DNA from 2 places in the Zobellia nedashkovskayae genome. Region 1 is predicted to be linked to the other one. Evidence: riboswitches for the same ligand, from Rfam matches in the RefSeq annotation. Region 1 holds a riboswitch; the other holds the start of a gene.
What was found. Region 1 has a riboswitch for S-adenosylmethionine ahead of IWB64_RS09950 (O-acetylhomoserine aminocarboxypropyltransferase/cysteine synthase family protein). Riboswitches for the same ligand answer to the same signal wherever they lie in the genome.

Region 1 (11,135 bases):
TTCACCTTTTTACTGATTCCAAAAATCTGACCGTGCATTACATTCAATGCTTTATTCAAATCAGATTTTCTTAAGACAAGACTCACGTTCTTGCCAGATACCGTATTATTAAAAAGTAGTGGTGCTATCTGATTTTTAATCAAAGAGTTGTAAGGTCTATGGAACGTACTCAAGTCCTGACCCACAATTGATATAACCGAAACCTCATCCAAGACCGTAATCATGTTAATATCCTTGGACTGATAATCGCTTTCAAATTCTCTATCTAAAGCTCTTTTAGCTTCTAGTGCTTGATCAGCATTTACAACCAACCCAATACCTCGCTCAGAAGAACCTTGCGAAATAATACTAACACTTATATTGCTTTTTTGGAGTGCGCTAAAAATACGGGCATCCACCCCTACTTTACCCAAAAGACCTCTACCCTCTACATTAATTAAGGATACATTTTCAATAACAGATAGCGATTTAATACCACCCTCTTCGGTCTTTGCACTTATTAATGTCCCTTCATTATCATTGTTGAACGTATTTAAAATACGCAGCGGAATATTCTTTTCCAGTAATGGAATTATGGTTTTGGCGTGCAAAATAGTAGCACCAAAATTAGCTAGTTCATTCGCCTCTCCGTAAGAAAGGTGAGAAATACGTTTAGCATCGGACACCAAATCAGGATTAGCTGTGTAAATACCATCTACGTGGGTATAATTCTGAAGTTCTTCTGCATTCAAGAAATTAGCAAACAACGCTGCAGAATAGTTACTACCGTTACGACCTAAAGTGGTAGTTTCTCCTTTTTCATCAGAAGCAATAAAACCTGTAATAATAGGCACTTCATCCGCATCTAGCTTAGCAAAACTTCGTAACACATACTCTTTTGATAAAACTTCATTAACAGAAGCATCGCCAAAATTAGAATCGGTTTTTATCAGTTTTCTAGCATCAAGCATTACGGCTTTTACACCTTTCCCTATCAATAATTTAGTGACCAATTTTGCAGAGATAAGCTCGCCAAAAGACAATAACTGGTCTTTTATTTTTAGGCTGTAATCTCCCAAAAGAGAAACTCCTTCAAGCAACTTTGCGAGGTCTTTGAACTCCGCCGAAAGGTTAACGTTCTTAAATGTATGCTTCTGATATTTTTCAAAAGCCTCAAAATCCTTATAATAGTTTTCGCCATTGGCTGCCTTTTCTAAAATAGCTTCCAATTGGTCAGTTCCCTTTGCTCTAGCAGACAGAACTACGGCAATATTTTCACCTTCTTTTACTTTGCTAGAAATAATTTCCAAGACACGTTCCAACCCTTCACCATTGGCAAGTGATTTTCCACCAAACTTCAGGACCTTCGCTTGTTTTGACTTTCCATTGGTACTAAAAATAGGTTCCAATAGCCTTTCCATCTGTTCAAACTCAATCAAAAAAGCATCATGCCCATGAAGAGAATGTACCTCACCATAAGTCACGTTACCATTGGCCTGTGCTAACCGCTTAAAGGTTTCTTTATTTTCTTTTGCCGTAAAGAACAAATCAGAATCTACCCCAATAATATGAATGTTTACATCACTGTTTTGAAGGTCGATAAAATTCTGTTCCCCATCTCTCATGACATCTATAGTCTTGAGTAATTGGTTCATGAGCTTATAGGCCGAAAGCTGAAAACGTTCTTGCAGCTTTTCTCCATGATGTCTTAACCAGCTCTCCACATTAAAAACCTGAAGCTCTTCATTAGTGCTTCTTTTGAAACGTTCTTTGAACGATTCAGGTGTACGGTAACAAAGCATGGCATGCATACGTGCATCATGAACAGGCTGCTTACTATTTACCAAAAACTGCTCTTGAATCTGACAGTTCCCTATCAACCAATCCGTAGACTTCCAATCAGATGCCACAGGAATGAGATGTTGCATCATTTTAGGATTGATGGCAGCCATTTCCCAGGCAATTCCTCCTCCTAAAGAGCCACCCAAAAGCGCGAATAATTTCGTGATTTCAAGTTCGTGAAGCCCCAACAAGAAAATTCTTGCAATGTCTCCCGCTACGAAATCTTTATAATTATCGATAATGAATTTATCGTCTCCGTTACCGGGAATATTAAACGATAATATCGTGTATTTTTTGGTGTCAATACATCTGCCTTCGCCAATAAGTGCAGACCACCAACCGCCTTTTCCTGTAACATTAGAGTTACCGGTTAAAGCATGGTTAACCTGTACTATGGGTGCAGTGTGCAATTCTTGACCAAACAACTGATAAGACAACTCAATATCTTGAGTTACCCCACTAATTGTAGTATAGTTTGCTAATTTCAAATGATGAAGCATACGACTTGTATTAGACCTACCCGACATAACACCGGGTTAGGTCTTATTAATTTCTAATAGAAAAACTTATATTATTTAGAGTGCTGCGAAAGCATTTTCCAAATCTGCTTTTAAATCCTCTATATCTTCTAAACCAACTGACAAACGAATTAGATCTTGACCTACACCAGCTGCTTCTAGTTGCTCTGCATTTAACTGCTGATGCGTTGTACTAGCTGGGTGGATAATCAATGATTTGGTATCGCCAATGTTAGCTAATAGAGAGAAAATCTTGGTAGCATCGGTAACTTTTTTAGCCGCCTCAAAACCTCCTTTTATTCCAAACGTAACTAATCCACTTTGTCCTTTTGGTAAATACTCTTTGGCTAAATCATAGTACTTACTACTCTTAAGACCTGGGTAGTTTACCCATGCCACTTCTTCTCTTCCTTCTAACCAAGTGGCCAATTCTAGAGCGTTTACACTGTGTTGCTTGATACGCACGTTCAATGTTTCCAAACCTTGTATAATCTGGAATGCGTTAAACGGACTCAAAGCTCCACCAAAATCACGCAATCCTTCCAAAATCAATTTAAAAGTAAAAGCAGCTGCACCTAGAGCTTCGCTATAAACCAAACCGTGGTAACCTGCGGATGGCTCAGTAAATTCAGGGAATTTTCCGTTAGTCCAATCAAAAGTTCCGGCGTCAATTATAGCTCCCCCTAAAGAAGAACCATGACCACCAATATATTTAGTAAGTGAATGTATAACCAAGTTAGCACCATGCTCAATAGGATTCAAAAGTGCTGGTGAAGCCACTGTATTGTCTACAATAAAAGGCACCTGTGCCGCTTTAGCTTGTTTTGAAATCGCTTTTAAATCTAGTACATCCAATTTTGGATTACCTAACGATTCTACAAAGAAAGCCCTTGTATTATCCTGTACTGCTTTTCCAAAACTTTCTGGATCAGAAGCATCTACAAAAGTAGTAGTGATTCCCAATCTTGGCAAGGTAACATTCAATAAATTGAAAGTACCACCATATAAACTGCTGGAAGCCACAATATGGTCTCCCGCTTTTAAAAGTGTTAATAAACCTGTAGAAATAGCAGCAGTTCCCGAAGCAAAAACTACAGCTCCTACCCCACCTTCTACGGCAGCCAATCTATCTTGAAGAATTTGATTGGTAGGGTTGTTCAATCTAGTATATATAAAACCAAGTTCTGCTAACGAAAATAAATTAGCCGCATGGTCTGTATCATTAAAAACATATGATGATGTTTGATAAATAGGTACGGCACGTGTTCCTCCTGTTTGTGCGGGATCATGTCCGGCATGTAAAGCGTTGGTTGAGAATTTCTGGTCACTCATAATCTTAGATTTTTAATTGTTATTTAAAATAATTAAAAGCCCAACCCTAAACTGCAGCCTGCAATTAGGTAAAATATCAAAAGAGTTATAAGAAGGCAAAAGATTAGTATGAGTAATCTATTTTGTTATCTGTCCCAATATTATAGGGATAGAATGTAGCACCTTCTCTGCGCAAAGAAGCAAAGGGTTGCTAAGGTTTCAAAGGGTCTATTCCCTCCACCTTTCTTGATAACTATTCAATACGTGTTTGAACTTTTGTGAATGCAAATATATAGTCGGTTAATTTAAATTCACCAACATTTTTGAAAAATTTATAAATTAAAGGCTTTTTTCACCTCATCTACCATGTCCAATTTCTCCCAAGTAAATAATTCCACTTCTTTCTCAATACGACCGTTGTATGGCGATTCAAAAACCTTAGTTACTGTTCTTGGTTCTTTACCCATATGACCATAAGCTGCAGATTCTAAATAAATAGGATTACGCAACTTTAAACGTTCTTCAATAGCATGTGGACGCATATCAAAAAGTGTCTTCACTTTCTTGGCAATTTCACCATCAGAAAGGTTAACGTTAGATGTACCGTACGTGTCTACATATATAGAAGTAGGTTCTACCACTCCAATAGCATAACTAACCTGTACCAAAATTTCATTGGCAATACCTGCTGCTACTAAATTCTTAGCAATATGGCGTGCTGCATAAGCGGCACTTCTATCTACCTTACTTGGGTCTTTTCCACTAAAAGCACCACCACCATGGGCTCCTTTACCACCATAAGTATCAACAATTATTTTTCTTCCTGTAAGTCCAGTATCACCATGAGGCCCACCAATCACAAACTTTCCGGTTGGGTTGATGTGATATTTAATCTTATCGTCAAACAAATCCTGAGTTGCCTTAGGCAATTGCGCAACAACTCTTGGAATTAAAATTTCTACAAGGTCCTTTTTGATTTTCGCCAACATAACGTCATCATCTGTAGTAAAAGCATCATGTTGTGTAGAGATAACAATAGTATCTATTCGTTGAGGCACATTATCATCGGAATACTCAATAGTAACCTGAGATTTGGCATCCGGTCTTAAATACTCAATGATTTTACCTTCTCTACGCAAGTCTGCTAAATTCTGAAGAATTTTATGGGAAATATCTAACGCCAAAGGCATGTAGTTTTCCGTTTCTTTAGTAGCATAACCAAACATCATACCTTGATCTCCTGCTCCTTGTTGTTCTTTTTGACCACGATCAACACCTTGGCTAATATCTTGCGACTGCTCATGAATAAGAGAAATAACTCCACAAGAGTCTCCACTAAACTGGTATTCTCCCTTGGTATAACCAATTGCGTTTATTACATCTCTTGCAATGGTTTGAACATCTAAATAAGTATCACTTTTAACCTCACCGGCTAAAACTACCTGACCTGTGGTAACCAAAGTTTCACAAGCAACCTTGCTTTCTGGATCAAAAGCCAAAAAGTGATCCAATAAGGCATCGCTTATTTGATCGGCAACTTTATCAGGGTGTCCTTCGCTAACAGATTCGGAAGTAAATAAATATGGCATAACAAACTTCTATTTTTATAAAAGGATTTGAACGGAATGCCAGAAGAAGATGATGTGAAAATATTCAACATCAACTGCTTTAGCATTTTTTTTGTTTCATAGTCTATCTCAGACTCAAAACAGAGGTTGCAATCAGTCAAATCCCTCCTCTTTATTTATAACTAGGACGCAAAAGTATAAAAAATGTTTAGTTGAATATATTAATATCGTGTTATTTATTACCTCAATTAATAAATATCATATTTAAGCCCCTTGTTTATTATGGATTATAGGTCATATTTTACAGAGAAAAGTATGTAGCGAGGCTGTACAAAATAGGTTTCTGTAGTAAAAAATAAATCATTGGTGCTATCTCTATTCAATGTTGTGGTATTTAGAAGGTTGGTGCCTTTAAGACCATACTCCCAATGGCTATCTTTTTTCTGATAGGTAATATTGGATTCCAAAAAACTATAGGTATTGGCTATGGTATCTTCCTTGTCTGTATAATTATAATAGTCATAATCAATATTAAAAATAAAATTCTTCAGAAAAGTGGCATCAAACCTAGCATAAGGCCTACTTGTAAAATATGTAGTCTCTAAATTTCCGTTTTCATAATTGTTTACGGTGTACCTATACCCCAATTCTAAATTGGGTGCATTTTTGAAATTAGTAGACAATGCGCCTGTATAGTTCTGCGTAAAAGAATTGGATGTACGTTGTTGATTATCTATTAAATTATTGGTTGTAGACCATGACACATTCCCTCTTACGGAACCTTTTATCTTGCCAAATGTACGTTCATAATTCCCGCTTGCGGATAATGATTCATCTTCAAAATTGGAATTGATAGTTGTACTCACCCTATTAATACCAATAATATCTGCGCTACTTTTTAGCGCATCTATTCGTTTGGTATAGGCTACATTAGCAAAAATATTGGTTAAATTGAACATATTGAAACTAAAGAAATTCAACGATAGATTGTGATTAAGCGCACTTTCTAAGTCCCTGTTGCCACTATAAAGCGAATTATAATTATTAAGAACATACCCTTGCGCAAAATTACTAACATCTGTAAAGGACCTTGTTACCCGGTAATTGAAACGTATATTTTCTGATTTTTTCAACTGGGCATTAATATAAAGGTCGGGTAATAGAGAGGTGAGATTATCCTCTACTACAGTTCCTAATTGCTCATTCTTAACATTGAATTGATGAAGTGTAACACCTGGATTGAAAGTAAAAATTCCCGCGATAACTTTATAATGAAGTCCCAAATACAAGTCTGAAACATTAAAAGTTACGTCATTACCAAACTCATCGTCAGTCATATCCAGTGTATCTTCATTATCTAAAATTTGAAAAATGTTAGAATTAAAATTTTGATGACTCTGAGTTGTACCTAATGTAAGATTAAGGTTACTCTTTGAGCCAAGCACACGGTAATAATCAACCTTTGCATCTACCTTATTAGTGATTACATTTTTAGATTGATTTATATTATATAGGTTTTGATTTTCATCAACCGGGAAAATATCAGCGAAGGCAAATTCACTTCGAATTGCTTCGTAAAAAGGGTCTTCATCTTGATACAAATGCTGTGCCTCTACCGCAAAAATGTTCTTTTCGTTTAATGTATAGTAAAGGTTAAGATTCTGATTCACCGCTAAAGGTCTTTGCTTTTTAACTTCGGAGATCTCGTCAGTAATATTGGATATGGAAAGTACGTCTACCTCTTCATTATCATCGGATTGCTTTAAAAGCGCGTCATAATCTAATTGAAAATTAGCATTAGATTTATATCTAGCACTAAATTTTGCTAACCCAAGGTGTACCGTCTGATCGGTATTTGTTGTGGCATTTTCTACATCATTGCTGGCGATATAGGTAGTATTTCTCTGAGATTTCATTAAGGTTCCCGTATAGGAATAAATCCCAAAACCACTTAAGTCTAGAGTCTCCGTTGGAGCATAACTAAAGTTGGCCGCAGCAAACTTGGTATCTATGTCATTAGCTCTATTGTTCTGTGCCGTAGAAAGACCTAATCCATCAGCGCCGGTTGTTATTGAACTACCTCCCCTTGAGTTTATATTTCTAAAACCACCGGTAAAATTTCTATAGTCATTCCGGGTAAAAGGAACTTCGCCTAGATTGTTTAAATCGGTAATAATATTAATGCTGTATTTGGGACTGTAATAGAAAAGTTTAGGGTGTGCTAGATATCTATCATCAGGACCAAAGCCCGCCGTTAACTCTCCAAACCAAAAATTCTTTTTCCCTTCTTTCAGCCTAATGTTCAAGGCCACATTATCATCATCATTAGTAAGGCCTTTCATTTGAGAAACCTCGTTGAAATTTCTAAGAACCTCAACTTTACTTAAGGCGTTCGCCGGAATATTTTCAACGGCTAACTTTGTATCGCCATCAAAAAAATCTTTCCCTTCTACCATAACCTTGCTAACGGTCTTCCCTTCTACCTCTATCTGGCCATCATCGTTTATCTCTATACCTGGAAGATTCTCAAGAACATCTTTCAACTTTTTTTCGGTACCGGAAACAAAAGCATCCGTATCATACACAATAGTATCGCCTTTTACAGAGACGGGCATTTCATAAGTAACCTCTACCTCATCTAATTGGCTTGCTTGTTCCTGCATGACAATATCCTTAACGGCATCAGCATCTGTTGCGGTAAACGTAAATGACTCGGTCTTAAAACCCAAGTAACTAACCTTTACTGTGTATTGAAATCCAGGTTTTAGCTTTAATTTGTATAGACCAGCATGGTTGGTAATACCATACGATTCCAACCCCTTTGTTTCTGTATTTATGGCAATAACGTTAGCCATATCCACACCCACATCCAGACTGTCCTTCACCGTACCGGTCAATGAAATCTCTTGAGCAACACCCATTGTTACCATGGAAAGGAAAAAAACAAACAATAAAGTATTCCTCATTACAAATTTGTTAGATGCAACTTGATATTAGTTTTTAAATAAGGCATATTATTGAGGCCGGCCGTCTCCTCGTCCACGTCTATTTCTAAAGTTTTCGCGCATCTCTTTCATCTTCTCCTGCGAGATTTCGTCATATTCTGCCTGAGTGACTTTTTTTCCTTTGCTTGGTGCTTTGATTTCTATTTTCTCAGATGGGTTTAAAGTAATTTCCGAGCACACTATGGTTGTGATATCATCACTTACAGCGAGTATTAGCCCAGGAAGTCCCCAATAGGAAGAAGGACCTTGGTTAACAGGTATCTCTGGAGTATACCATGCTACAATCTCAACTTCCTTTATAATAAATTCCTCTTCTTTTTTCTCGCCTTCTTTCTTCTCCAAATCACTTGGACGTCGAAAAACAGCTCTCATGTTAGGACGTTTTATAGTCTTTACAGCCGTAGCCTTGAAAGCCGTATAATTCCCTATCTGTTTGGTGTCACTTTCTAATTTCCAATCTAGTTTTTCCAGTTCATCATCAACTAGAAAAATTTTACCCAAAAGCTCGTTTTTGATTAAATATCTCTGGCTTTTAATATCCTTGTACAAATCGCCTCCGGAAGCCATCATAGCACCAAAACGTGGTCCTCTACCGCCTTCTCTTCCTCCCGGTTGCTCTAACTGTTCTTCTTCCTCGTATATAGATTCTGTCTGATTGAAAGTTAGTTCAAAGGTTTTTTCATTGGCCTTTTTCATCCGCTCCATTATCTCTTTCTTACGGTCTTCCGGTATTTTTCTGCCACCAAAATCCATATTTACCTGTGTTTTACTCTGGTACGTTGCTTTCCCTTGAAAATCTTGCGCATACGAACTAGCGCATAGTAAAACAACAATTAAACCTATAGACCACTTATCTTTCATCATAATAGTTTGTTAGATTGATTTTAAGACTGTGAAAAATACATTTGGTTTAATCCACCTAGCAAAAGAAAATAAACGCGTCTTTAAACATTTTTTCCTCCGTGCTAGAAATATTTTTTTTCTTCATACAGTTATCTCGTATCTTGTACCTTCTAATTGTTCTGAAAACAACAACACAACCATTAATTAATTTAGCTCTATGCACATAGCAGTTGCCGGAAATATCGGCGCGGGAAAAACCACCTTAACTAGATTATTAGCAAAACATTATAACTGGGAAGCCAATTTTGAAGAGGTTGTAGATAACCCGTATCTTGATGATTTTTATAATCAAATGGAACGTTGGAGTTTTAATCTTCAAATCTACTTTTTGAACACAAGGTTCCGTCAAATCCTTCAAATAAGGGAAAGTGGCAAGGATATCATACAAGATAGGACCATTTACGAAGATGCCTATATTTTCGCACCCAACTTGCATGCCATGGGCCTTATGACCAATAGGGATTTCACTAATTACCAAAGCCTTTTTGAGTTAATGGAAAGCCTTGTTCAACCTCCTGATCTTCTTATTTATTTGCGAAGCTCTATTCCTAATTTAGTTAAGCAAATACACAAAAGAGGCCGTGAGTATGAGAACAGTATTTCTATAGACTACTTAAGCAGGCTTAACGAACGGTACGAAGCATGGATTCATGGGTACACAAAAGGAAATCTTCTTATTATTGATGTAGACAATCTAGATTTTGTTGATGAACCGGAAGATTTAGGTACAATTATCAATAAGATTGATGCAGAGATTAACGGCTTGTTCTAGGCAAAAATCACTTTATAAAACCATTTTCTTTAGCATGGGCAATGGCCTGTTCACTACTTTCCACCAATAACACTGGTGTTGTTTTGTAACTTTTAAACAGTCCGCCTACACGCTCCATTTTTCTTTTATGAGCTACACTTCTTAAATAAATTGCGCTGACTTGGTTAGGGTACAGCTCTGCTATTTCTTTGTAAATATCTGCGTCGTGCTCACCACTATCTCCTATTAAGATGAACTTTAGATTGGGATAGGTTGTTAAGATATTGAGTATTTCCTTTTGTTTTTGAGGTTTTTCCGCTCTTGATTTACCACTTCCCAATCTTGGAAAATTTCGTAAAAGAATAGGGCCTTTTGGAAAATCGTTCTCTTGAAGAAAAAGCTCTAGATAACGGTATAAGTTCCATGGACTATGGCTTACGTAAAAGATTGGATTGGCAGCTTCCCCTGACTTTCCTCTGTGCAACAAACTATAAAACTCTGCCGCACCCTTAAGTGGTGTACGCTTACTTGCGCGTTTAAAAATGGTATTCACCACCACGCGCCACTTTAAAGAAGATACCACACCCGTATGTAAAATGGTATCATCTATATCACTTATAACTCCAAATTCTGCATTTTTAGAAGGAATTAAAACCTCACCTGGAAAGCGGTTTTGATGAAGTATTTCTCTACGCAAAGCACTATCATCATATGCAATTTCATAGTTTAACCACCCTTCTTGATTAGTAAGTTGACCTAAATTCTCTAGGTATTCATCAAAAACATAATATCCCCTCTTATCGGTTTTACCCGATAATGTTCTACCATCTGATAGTTTTACCTTCACGGAGGTATTTCTAATTTCATCGGTTTCAAATCGTTTGTAACTGTTCCAAATCAAATTAAAAAAACCTTTTTGGGACAAATCTATTTCTTCGTCCTCCAAAGCTCGGCCGCGCGCATAAAAGTGCGAATCCGTACCATAACTCTGAAAAGCGATAATCTGCAACTTGTCTTTCTTCCCGAATAAACCCATAGCATCAAATATACTTAAATATAGTACTTAGACTGGACCTAATAAAAAACTACAAGTGCTCAAAAGTAACGTTCACGCAACCAAAGGCAGGTTTCCCTCAATGGTGGTTTTTTAGAAAAGAGTTCAGCAGTAAGTTTAAGTATGTTTAACCAAATCTATTCTGCAGATAGACGCTAAAATTCAAAAAAATGAAGCCAAAGAAAAATCCACAAAAGGACCTGA
Region 2 (11,135 bases), 1.5 Mb from region 1:
TTATTGCACTAGAAAGTGCAAATTAGAGTGCTTCAATTTTTGGTGGTAAACTATAAATCAATCATAAATGTTTCTGAATAATCTTTTTTGAATAATATATCCATTACCTTCTAAACTTGTATGTATTTAATAGTTAGATATTTCTCGTGAATAGGTGTACACCATTACGTATGAAACTAAAAGATAAGCGCTATAACTGATATTTGTCATCTTTTTTGAGGCTTCAAGTTTATAGATTTACATCATAAGCAATAGCCATTATAGCACAATGTTTTATAAAAATATTTACGATATCTCTCGAGGATGTTTTAACACCTATTGACATAAAAGTGAACGATTTCAAAAAAAATAAAGCTTAAAAACAATTCCTTAAACTAAAACATATAATTATGACAATATTATTTAATACTGATAAAACAATAAACGGTAATGAAAGAGGCCAATCTTATTTCACCTCCATGATAGAAGAGGGGTTAAGAAATTATGAATCCCATATTACTAGAGTAGAGGCCCATGTCTCTGATGAAAACGGAAAAAAAGAAGGAGTTAAGGATATGCGATGTTTGTTGGAAACTAGAATCGCTGGTAAACAACCTATAGCCGTTTCATGTCAAGATGATACCGTTGAACTTGCTGTATCTGGAGCTATCGATAAACTTACGGCTTCTTTAGAAACAATTATTGGAAAGATGCATAATCACAAACCTGTATAGTTTGCCTTGAAAACTATATTTTAGAGCAAGAATTTATTTTGAAGATTATCTTAAAAAAAGGGTAATAACCAATTATGGTTATTACCCTTTTTTGCATGTAATCAGATATTTACACAAAAAAATCAACCATTCATACAAACATCTATTTTTTACGAACACCCCATAACTAATTTCGATGTAGAAACATATTAATTAAAATATAGAACATATGGGAGTTTTAAACGTAACAGAATATAGGGTGGGTACCAATAGGAGTAGAACCAATACAAACGCTCATCGTTTCTACCTTTCACTAAAAGGTAGAAACGAAAGTGGAGTAGTGAATAGCGCAATTATTTATTTCTGGCCATCAAGGCCAACAGATACGGTTGGTTATATTGCGGGGTCGCTATTTGTAGGAATGTTAGATGATAGTGATTTTCAATATTGGTATGATATATTAAGAAATGAAAAGCCCGTTAAATTAAACTATGTAGAAAACTCAGATGCTTCAGTAAACAAAGTATGGCATATTAGTATTGGCACTGGCGATGAAGGTGTTGGAGAAGGTCCAAAAGACTTTAATGATTAAAATTATGGATTTTACAATATTGATTTTAAGATGGTTTTGCAGTTAAGACCAAAGCAATACCTATTGTTTAGATAATCCTGTAAGTTTATAAAAACTTCCCTTTCTACATAAATCAGTACATTTAAAGTGTTTTCGAATTACATTGCCCCAGTCAGGTTAATATATGTATCCAATACCTATGGGATTTTAAAAACACTAAAATGAGTAGAACTTTTTTCAAGCTGTTATTTATAGGAATTTCTTTGTTCTTTGTGAGTTGTAGTAAAGACAAGAACGAAAACAACATTATTGAAACTGATGATATAGCCGAAGTAGTTACAGATACAACAATTAATAAAACAAAGCTTTTTTGGTTGTATTTGCACCATGAGGAAATTCCAGATACATTAATAGAGACCGAAGCTCCTAAACGAGATTTAATCGTTATGAATGCTTGGTTTCATGAATATGTACAAAAATTTAAAGCGGTAAACCCGGAAATAAAAACATTGGTCTATAAAGACCTTACTTCAACAAGAAGTTACGCTGTGGAAAATGGAGAAGATAATAAATACCTGCCCACTGGAGTCGGTTTTCAATACGCAGACACCAATCACCCTGAATGGTTTTTACTGGATACCAATGAAAACCGATTGGAATATACCGGCTATCCTGACCATTGGCAAATGGATATTGGCAATACCGAATACCAACAACAATGGGCAAATCAAGTAGGTGAGGAGCTTGTTACCAATGACTGGGACGGAGTGTTAATGGACAATGCCATTTATACACTAGACACCTACCATGAAAATGTGTTTCCAAAAAACTATGAAACTAACACGGAGTTTCAATTGGCGTACAAATCAATGTTGACAACTATAAACACCAGACTTAAGGCGGATAATAAAATAGGAATTGCAAATATTACCAATACAAGATTATATCCGGGAGTTTGGGAAAGTTATATGCAACATCTAGATGGTGGTTTAGACGAGTGGTGGCTTGTATTTAGTAATGGAAATTATCTTTCGGATTATACAGAAGGATTTGTTCCGCAAATAAATGAGGTAGTCACTAATGAAGTAGAGAACAAAATTACTCTAGTACAACCGCACAGCTCCACATCCGACAATCAAGGTTTTTATTATGCTTTTGCCAGTTATTGGTTAGTAAACGATGGGAATACTTATTTTTCCGAACAGGAGGTTACCGATGCCTACAATGAACCTTCTCCATGGCGAGAAGAATACACATGGAATTTTGGGAAAGCGGACGACACCTATTTTCAGGTTGAAAGTGGAGTGTATAGAAGAAATTTTTCTCATGCTATTGTTTTGGTAAACGCCAATGAAACCGGAGCTGTAGAGGTTAATTTAGATGCCCCATATTTGAATGAAATGGGGGAGGAAGTTACATCTATACTACTAAACGGATTGAACGGTAGTGTCTTAAGGAAGGTATACAAAGAATAAAAGTTAAGTTTAAAATTGACGACCGTTAATTTCAAAATATGGGTGTTATAAATGACAGTTGTCATAAAATAAATTGGCAAGCTTTAATATCTTTCGGGCAAAATCAACCATTTTATAAATGCCCTCATGAATATAAATCCAAAAAAAATAAATAGCCTCATTAAAGAGATAGATGCTATTCTACAAAAAATTAGAAGCGAAGGGCAGAAGGCAAAACCTATTTTAAGACAGATACACCCTAATCATAAAAAGAGTGCATTAAACCTCATTCATTATCATGGGTTTAGGCAAGCAGATTTAAGGGAGACCCAAAGAAGGCTAGGAAACCTGGGTATGACCCGTTTTGCAAACGCACAAGGTCATGTAGAAGACAGCTTAGTTAAAGTCTTATACTTATTATATCGTTTGTCAGACGGTGTTCCTGCAAATTTTACCAAAGCCCAGTTGTCCACTAAGAAGAGTAAAAAACTTTTAAATTCCAATACAGCGGCACTTTTTGGAAATCCTTCGGAAGGGAGAAGGGTCCGTATTATGGTAACCATGCCGTCTCATGCGGCAAAAGACTATGGGTTGGTACGGAAAATGGTGCAAAATGGAATGAATTGCGCCAGAGTGAATTGTGCACATGATACGCCCGAGGTTTGGAAAGAAATAATTACAAATGTAAAAAAGGCTGCTGAAGAACTTGGTTCACCTGTAAAAATAGCGATGGATTTGGCAGGGCCCAAAATCAGAACAGGAGCTATTGGGATTTTACCTGAAATTCAGAAGGCGCTAAGACTATATAAAGATGATATTCTAGTGATAACGGATGACAGCATTCGTGGTGGCTCCGCTGTAGTAAATGAACATGGAGAAGTTGTAGAGAAAGCCCATATACCTTGTCAATTTTCGGGAATCTTTGAAAGAGTGAATAAAGGGGATTTATTATTGTTCGATGACGGAAAGATTGAAGGTACCATACAGTGCGTAGCAAAGGATAAATTTGAAGTCCTCATAACAAGAGCAGCAGAAAAAGGCACTAAATTAAAAGCTGAGAAAGGCATGAATTTCCCCAATACCAATTTGGGGATTAGCGGACTTACCTCAAAAGATAAAGAAGACTTAGCGTTTATAGCCAAACATGCGGATATCGTCAACTTTTCATTTGTAAATTCTAAAAAAGATGTACAAGAACTGTTGTCTGAATTACAAAGATTGGAAGTATATGATAAACTTGGAATCATTTTAAAAATAGAAACAAAATTTGCTTTTGATAATCTTGAGGAAATCCTTTTAGAAGCTATGCAAGTTAAAAAGGTTGGTGTTATGATAGCTCGTGGCGATCTAGCTGTTGAAACTGGCTGGCAGGACATTGGCCAAGTACAACACGAACTATTATCTATATGCGGAGCGGCACACATTCCCGTAATCTGGGCGACCCAAGTATTAGAAAATCTTGCAAAAAATGGACTGCCGTCCCGATCAGAAATTACAGATGTGGTCACCTCCTTAAAATCGGAATGTGTAATGCTTAACAAGGGCCCGTATATGGAAGATGTTCTGCTGCTTTTGAATACTATTCTTTCTAATATGGAAGATTTTCAGGAGAAAAATGAAACCATGCTGCCAAAAATCAGGAAGCTATAAAACATAGGTAAATGTGGCAAAATTATCCATGTTTACTTACAAATTTACTATTTTATAAGTTTCAATTATTTCATTAAAAACAAACGGTCCCGCTGAAGTAGAACTTATCGGGACCGTTTGTTGAGACCGTTAGGTATATGTCCTATGCCTATAAATTTTTATCGGCACGTTTAAACGTGTACGTTACACCAAAATTAATTCCGAATGAAGAATACGGTACCTTTTGAGATAGCACTTTTGAAGTATCTGTGTTGGTATTCGATAAATCGTCTACATAAGTAGTTTGCTTATTAACACCATCAGGTAAGTTGTCCAACGAGTAAAAAGCACTTGAGGCAACAGTTCCATCAGGGAGAACAATATCCGTGTTAAATTCTGATAGTTCAGAATCTTTTCGCTTTAAGCTTATGCCGTAATATTCTGCCTCCGCAAAAATGCTGAAATTAGAATTTAGTTCATATTTATACCCCAGTGCACCAACAAAACCTATAGGAAAATGTCCGTGAAAATCTTCTTTATAATTAGTTTCGGAATAAGAACCCTCCGGTACTCCAAAAGCAGCTGCTTCATCCTCAGAAAAAACAGATTTACGGTACACTACAGCCTCTGTTTTTCCGCCTACTTTTAATAAAGCTCCAAAACGACCGTAAATATTATTGGTAAACCTGTACACTACAGAGGCAGATGCTCCAAAAGCACGAGCTCTAGCAATAGCATCCACATTGGTACTTGGTATATTTACCTCAGATATAGTTTGATCTGAACCATTTAAATAACCAAGCGCCAAATCTGCACCAAAGGAGTCATTAAAGAAATACGTTCCTCGTATTTGAACATTGGTACCTTCACCATAACTGCCATAAGAGTTTTCCGTTTCAGAGACATTCACTTTTTCTCCTAATTTCATAGTGGCACTCCCTAGGGCATATCCGGAACTTACTGAAACTTGTAACTGCCCATAAGATATTGTACTTATTAAAACAGCGGCACATACTGTAATTAAATGTTTCATAATAGATAATTTGAAATTTTAAAAATGATTAAATAATCGAACCTATAAGCTAATTTTTAGAAGCAATATTTACTTATGACCAGGCTTTTCTTTCTTAATTAGTAGCATGCTCCCTAGCTTATAGTTCAACCAAATTAAATTGGGTATATAAAGATACTTTTTAAAAGAAAATTCTTGCAACTACAACGGAGTTTTAACACCCAAGTTGAGCTTCATCTATGAAAACTTCTTTTATGCTGATAATTAAGCATTTTTATACCAAAAAAGTAGGAGGGAAGTGTGCATTACGCGGCATCAGGTAATACACCATATTAGTTTTGTTACTTTCTTAAAGGTTTGAAACTGATAAATAATACCGTGTAAATGAATAACAGTAATAAATACCAGGTATTAGATATTAAATCTAAATAATCTATTCTTCCTTTTGAAAAACTTAAAATCATTAAAACTTGAGCCCCGTAAGGCAACAAACCTTGAGAAATACAAGCAAAAATATCTAGAATAGAAGCTGTTTTTTTATTATCCAATTTATACTCATCATTTATAGTTTTAGCAATAGGACCTGCAATAATAATTGCCACTGTATTATTTGCAATGGCCATATTAATTGTGCTCACTAATGTTGCTATTCCAAACTGCGCCGTTTTTTGATTTTTAATGAGCTTTTTTATGTTAACCAGTATAAATTCTATACCACCATTTCTTTCAACCAAAGCAGCCAATCCTCCGGTAAGAAGAGACAGAAGAAAAATTTCTGTCATGTTTGTAAAGCCGGTATAGGCAATTTTAGTCGATTCTATTAGAGTGAAATCACCATAAACAATTCCTAAAAGACCTGCAGAAATAGAACCTAGCAGTAAGGTTACAAAGACATTTACACCCGTTATGGAAAGTATGATGACCAATAGATAGGGCATTATTTTTATAATAGAGTAACTATATACAATAGCTACAGTTTCTTTAGACTCTAAGCCCAAACCTTGAAAGACTAATATAGCAATAGTGAATAGGGCAGCGGGAACCGCAATTTTAATATTTTGTTTGAACTTATCGCTCATTTTACAACCTAAAGATTGTGTGGCCGCAATGGTGGTATCTGAAATAACCGATAAATTATCCCCAAACATACTACCACCTAAAAGCGCACCGCATAAAATAGCTAAATCAGCACCACTTTTATCTGCAAATCCAACTACAATAGGTGCTAATGCAACAATAGCTCCTACCGATGTTCCTGTTGAAACAGATAGAAAACCAGCAATAATAAAGATGCCAACATAAATATATTGAATGGCAATGTAATCTAACCCTAAGTTTACAATAGAATCTACACTACCGGTTTCATTGGTAATTGCAGCAAATGCCCCAGCTAGTAAATAGATCAAGCACATGGTTAATATTTTATCATCACCACAGCCTTTTAATAAAGTGCTTATTTTTGAATGTATAGATTGTTTGAACATCAAAAATGCCACAACAATACCTACAATTACTGCTATAGGAGCAGGTAAGGCATAGAAATCATTTTGATAAATACCAACACCTAAAAAAGTAAAAACGAATACAAATAGGGGTATTAAAGCTGAGAATTTGTGAGTACTGTTTTTTATACTTGCCATTTTACTATAATGTTTTCAAAAAAATAGCGGCAAATAAAAAGAAATATGACTTAACATTTGTTCCAATTAATTGGCTTATCTATTTAGCACCTTGCTTGTTACTGCAGGTTGCTATCTCCTTTTTTGAGATTCTTGATACTGATTTTAAGGCGGCAAAAGTAGTACATAAATCCATCTGGTATTCTTAAAAAAAGTTAATTTCTTAATAATCTAGTTTTGTCCTAGACAAGAAAAGAATGAAGAGATCATTATGAATTGCAAAAGCATAAATAATGGTCTTTAAATCCTTCTCAAGAATTCATTTAAGATTACTGTATTTTAGGGACTTGTACACAAATTTCTTCTAGTTTTTGAACCCCATAATATAAAATATAAGTCTGTAATTGTTTTACCTTTGCAATTCCACTATCAGGTTTAGCCAAACCGATTTAAAATGAGAATACAAGCTTAAACAAATGAGAAGCACCTTATCAAAAATGTTGCTGAAAAAATCTATTACTTACACTGTACTTCTGAGTCTCATACTCTTGAGCTGTAAGTCTACTGAACAAAATAAGCAGAAAACAACTCTCATAGATTCGGATACACATACTCCGCAAGTACATGGTATTCATCATAACAATTCAGGAAGTGCCGTAGGAGACTATGGTTTTGATGATCACGGCCATATTCACCACAAACCTGAGCTAGAAATACCAATATTACCCAAGGCCATAGATTCATTAGAACAAGTTGCAATTGGAGTAGAAGACAACCAAATTCTTACACAACCTATTTCAATTCCGGAATTTGTAGACCCTAATTATTTGGATATCAAAAGTCCGGTTGCAGATAAGATAGTAGAAAACTATGTGACCAGCGTAAACAAGGAGCCAGGAGGTCATTGCCTTGCAGTAAGCAAAGGTCGTTTTGAGCAAGCCTATAAAGAAGTTCATGGTCATTTGCCTTATGAAGATTTGCCAGATCGTATGGCCTCTAAATTCTTTACCCCTAAAGAGGTTTTTAATTTATTATACGTTTCCGCTTCTGATACAGATCCAGAATGGCGAACCCTTCCGGAAGAATACAGGGGCAAGGGTAATGCCGGCGCTATCGCTTATGCCGGTATGGGAACTTTGGTTGATTCATCAGGAATTTGGAGTGGTCAATTAAGGCCTGGAGCACTTATGCAAGTTTGGAGGTATAAAGAAGATTATGAAAAGGTAGTGCAGGGCGTAAATGTCAAAAAACTTGATCCTTATGGACATTCGTTCGTTTTCATAAGTTATGTGCGGGACGATAAAAATGCGATTATTGGACTTAGAATTGCGGACCAAGGTTTTCAAAGTTACAGGCCTTTGGTTCCTAGAGATTATGATGTTTGGTGGGCTGTAAATCTAAGTGTTTAGAACATAAAAATAGGATAAGCAAAAGTTTAACATTTTCAATGTAATTTTCTCTTAAATAATACGTTACGAAACTAGAGTCAGATTCCTAATGCTATAAAATCTATGCTGTTTTTTTCTTTACTATTTTCCTTAGGATTTACAACTGGGATGCCACCTACAATAGACAAGGTGGACCCTAATTTATCTACTATTGAAAAGCCGTTGCCCATAAAAGAAATCAATAGTTTCGAAAAAGAGACAATTTTAAAGTTCAAAACAGATTTAGACAGTGTTTCTATCTCTTATGCCAATTCCAAAGTAGCTGCTGATCAACTTCGTTCCCGTTTAAAAGAAGACCTACGGTTGGGCACTATTTCTTTTGACAACATTAAGACCGCTTTCGCTAATCAACTAGTAGATAAAATTATACCACATTGGTATGGTACTCCTTGGAGTTTTGGCGGCCATACAGATGTTCCTAACCAAGGTAAAATTGCATGTGGTTATTTTATATCAACCACCTTACGTGATATGGGCATAAATATCAACCGCTATAAATTGGCGCAAAAATCACCTGTAGACGAGGCAAAAATGATTAGCTGTGGCGCAGTAATTAATCTGATAAATCAGGATACACCAGAAAAAGCGTTTGAAGAGATTGATATCCTGACAAAAGAAGGTCTCTATTTTATTGGTTTTGACGAGGGTCATGTGGGCTATCTCTTAAAGCGTGAAGGCCAATTGTTTCTAATCCATTCCAACTATCTTTCTCCAGTATCGGTTTGTATGGAAACGCTTAAGGAATCACGTGTTTTTAAGCGTTTTACTAAGTTTCACCTGGTATCTATTTCTCATAACGACATTCTCTTACAACGCTGGCTAGATGATGGTTTAGTCCTGTAATATGCAGCATCTATTCAAGAAATATATTCCTTAGTATTTAATCGTACGCCTTCATACAAATTATAGACCGTGTCCTAGATTCTAATTCAAAATAGGAGGGAAGCAGTATGTGAAAAATAATCGTGTACTTAAACGAGGATGAGCAAAAAGGTGCAGTTTGCGCTATTCTCCAACTTTAGATTCTTTAATAAAAGAATGTATTTAGTGGGTATTCCTTAAAATAAAACCCTTCAATTATTCATTTTATAATAGCACAAGAAAGTCGCTAACAATAGGTGAATAAGAAAGTACTTATTACTACTTTGATGCCTCTTGAAAGCGAACACTAAATTTATACGAACCGAGATTCTTGCAGGGATTAGCTCTTTCCTGGCAACATTTTACATCATAATCGTAAATCCTGCAATTCTTTCAGAAGCCGGAATGCCATTTTCGGCAGTCGTAACATCTACCGTACTTGTCTGCTCTTTTGGTAGTATTATGATGGGTATTTACGCCAAAAACCCTTTTATAATTGCACCGGGAATGGGGCTCAATGCCTTCTTTACTTATACAGCGGTTTTAGGATTGGGTCTTAGTTACGAAACTGCTTTAGGAGCAGTTTTTTGGGCAGGAATCCTCTTTTTAATACTAAGTATACTAAAAGTTAGAGACAAAATAGTACAATCCATTCCACACGCATTACGCTTTGCAATTGCAGCAGGTATTGGGCTGTTCATTAGCTTCATAGGTTTACAAAATGCAGGGTTAATTGTAGACAACCCCGTAACACTGGTTAGTCTAGGCTCCTTAAAAGACCCCATTTGCCTTACTTTTTTAATTGGCCTTGGTTGTACCGCTATTTTAATTTCCAGAAATGTAAAGGGCGCAATGATCATAGGTATTCTATTGACTACTGCACTAGCATGGCCCATAGGAAGGTGGTGGGGAGATGCCTCAATAGTAAATTTTGGAGTACCAACACTAGTTAATTATACGGGAATATTTGCTATGCCGGATTTTAGTCTTTTCCTAAAAGCGAATTTATTCGGATCTATACAATATGCTTTCCTACCGGTAGTTTTTGTTTTTGCGTTTACGGACCTGTTCGATAGTCTTTCTACATTCGTTGGTCTTGCCGAAGCATCTGGATATAAGGATGAGGACGGGAATCCAAGAAACCTTAAAAAATCACTTTTGGCAGATGCTATTACTACCATCTTCTCGGGTCTTGTAGGTACCAGCTCCGGAACGGTATATATAGAATCTGCAGTAGGCATACGCGAAGGTGGAAAAACGGGACTTACCGCAATTACAGCTGGAATTTTATTTCTACCCTTTTTATTTTTCTCACCTCTTTTATCCATTGTACCCAGTATTGCCAGTTCTATTGCGTTGGTTTTGGTAGGTTCTTTTATGATGAAACCCTTAACCAAAATTAACTGGAGTATGCCAGATGAGGCTATTCCCGTCTTTTTTACTATGATTCTTATGCCACTTACGTATAGTATTACAACAGGAATTATTATTGGTTTCCTAAGCTGGACGTTACTTAAATTCTTTTCAGGCAAAAAAGAAGATATTAATCCGGCTCTTTTGATAATTAATCTCTTATCCCTTCTGTATTTATGGCTTTAAAACAAATAGTACTCATTCTTATGCTCCTTCTTGTTTGTACAGTACAAGGGCAGCGTATAGCCATTATGGGCGCCATGGATGAGGAAATAGAATTGCTAAAAGGGGTTCTGAAAAACAAAAAGGAAATCCATAAAAATGGAGTTACTTTTTATACCGGGAAACTGAAAGGGCAGAAGGTAGTTCTCTTAAAGGCTGGTATTGGTAAAGTAAATGCGGGATATAGCACCGCTATTCTAATAGCGAACTTTAA

Region 2: it holds a riboswitch for S-adenosylmethionine, as region 1 does, so the genes downstream of both, IWB64_RS16150 (Na+/H+ antiporter NhaC family protein) here and IWB64_RS09950 (O-acetylhomoserine aminocarboxypropyltransferase/cysteine synthase family protein) in region 1, are expected to answer to the same signal.

Annotation. Positions count from the first base shown of each region.
Region 1 covers NZ_JADDXR010000002.1:2,376,369-2,387,503, reverse strand. Annotated here, with positions in the region: gene thrA (bifunctional aspartate kinase/homoserine dehydrogenase I) at 1-2,321, opposite strand, end outside; gene IWB64_RS09950 (O-acetylhomoserine aminocarboxypropyltransferase/cysteine synthase family protein) at 2,397-3,671, opposite strand; SAM riboswitch class I at 3,794-3,906, opposite strand; gene metK (methionine adenosyltransferase) at 3,983-5,239, opposite strand; gene IWB64_RS09940 (carboxypeptidase-like regulatory domain-containing protein) at 5,506-8,184, opposite strand; gene IWB64_RS09935 (GLPGLI family protein) at 8,233-9,087, opposite strand; gene IWB64_RS09930 (deoxynucleoside kinase) at 9,284-9,898, shown strand; gene IWB64_RS09925 (App1 family protein) at 9,906-10,913, opposite strand; gene IWB64_RS09920 (energy transducer TonB) at 11,102-11,135, shown strand, end outside.
Region 2 covers NZ_JADDXR010000002.1:3,923,766-3,934,900, forward strand. Annotated here, with positions in the region: gene IWB64_RS16125 (HPF/RaiA family ribosome-associated protein) at 390-713, shown strand; gene IWB64_RS16130 (hypothetical protein) at 922-1,284, shown strand; gene IWB64_RS16135 (putative glycoside hydrolase) at 1,485-2,738, shown strand; gene IWB64_RS16140 (pyruvate kinase) at 2,865-4,367, shown strand; gene IWB64_RS16145 (outer membrane beta-barrel protein) at 4,516-5,379, opposite strand; gene IWB64_RS16150 (Na+/H+ antiporter NhaC family protein) at 5,700-6,998, opposite strand; SAM-I-IV-variant riboswitch at 7,045-7,142, opposite strand; gene IWB64_RS16155 (hypothetical protein) at 7,454-8,386, shown strand; gene IWB64_RS16160 (ACT domain-containing protein) at 8,534-9,268, shown strand; gene IWB64_RS16165 (NCS2 family permease) at 9,581-10,885, shown strand; gene IWB64_RS16170 (5'-methylthioadenosine/adenosylhomocysteine nucleosidase) at 10,876-11,135, shown strand, end outside.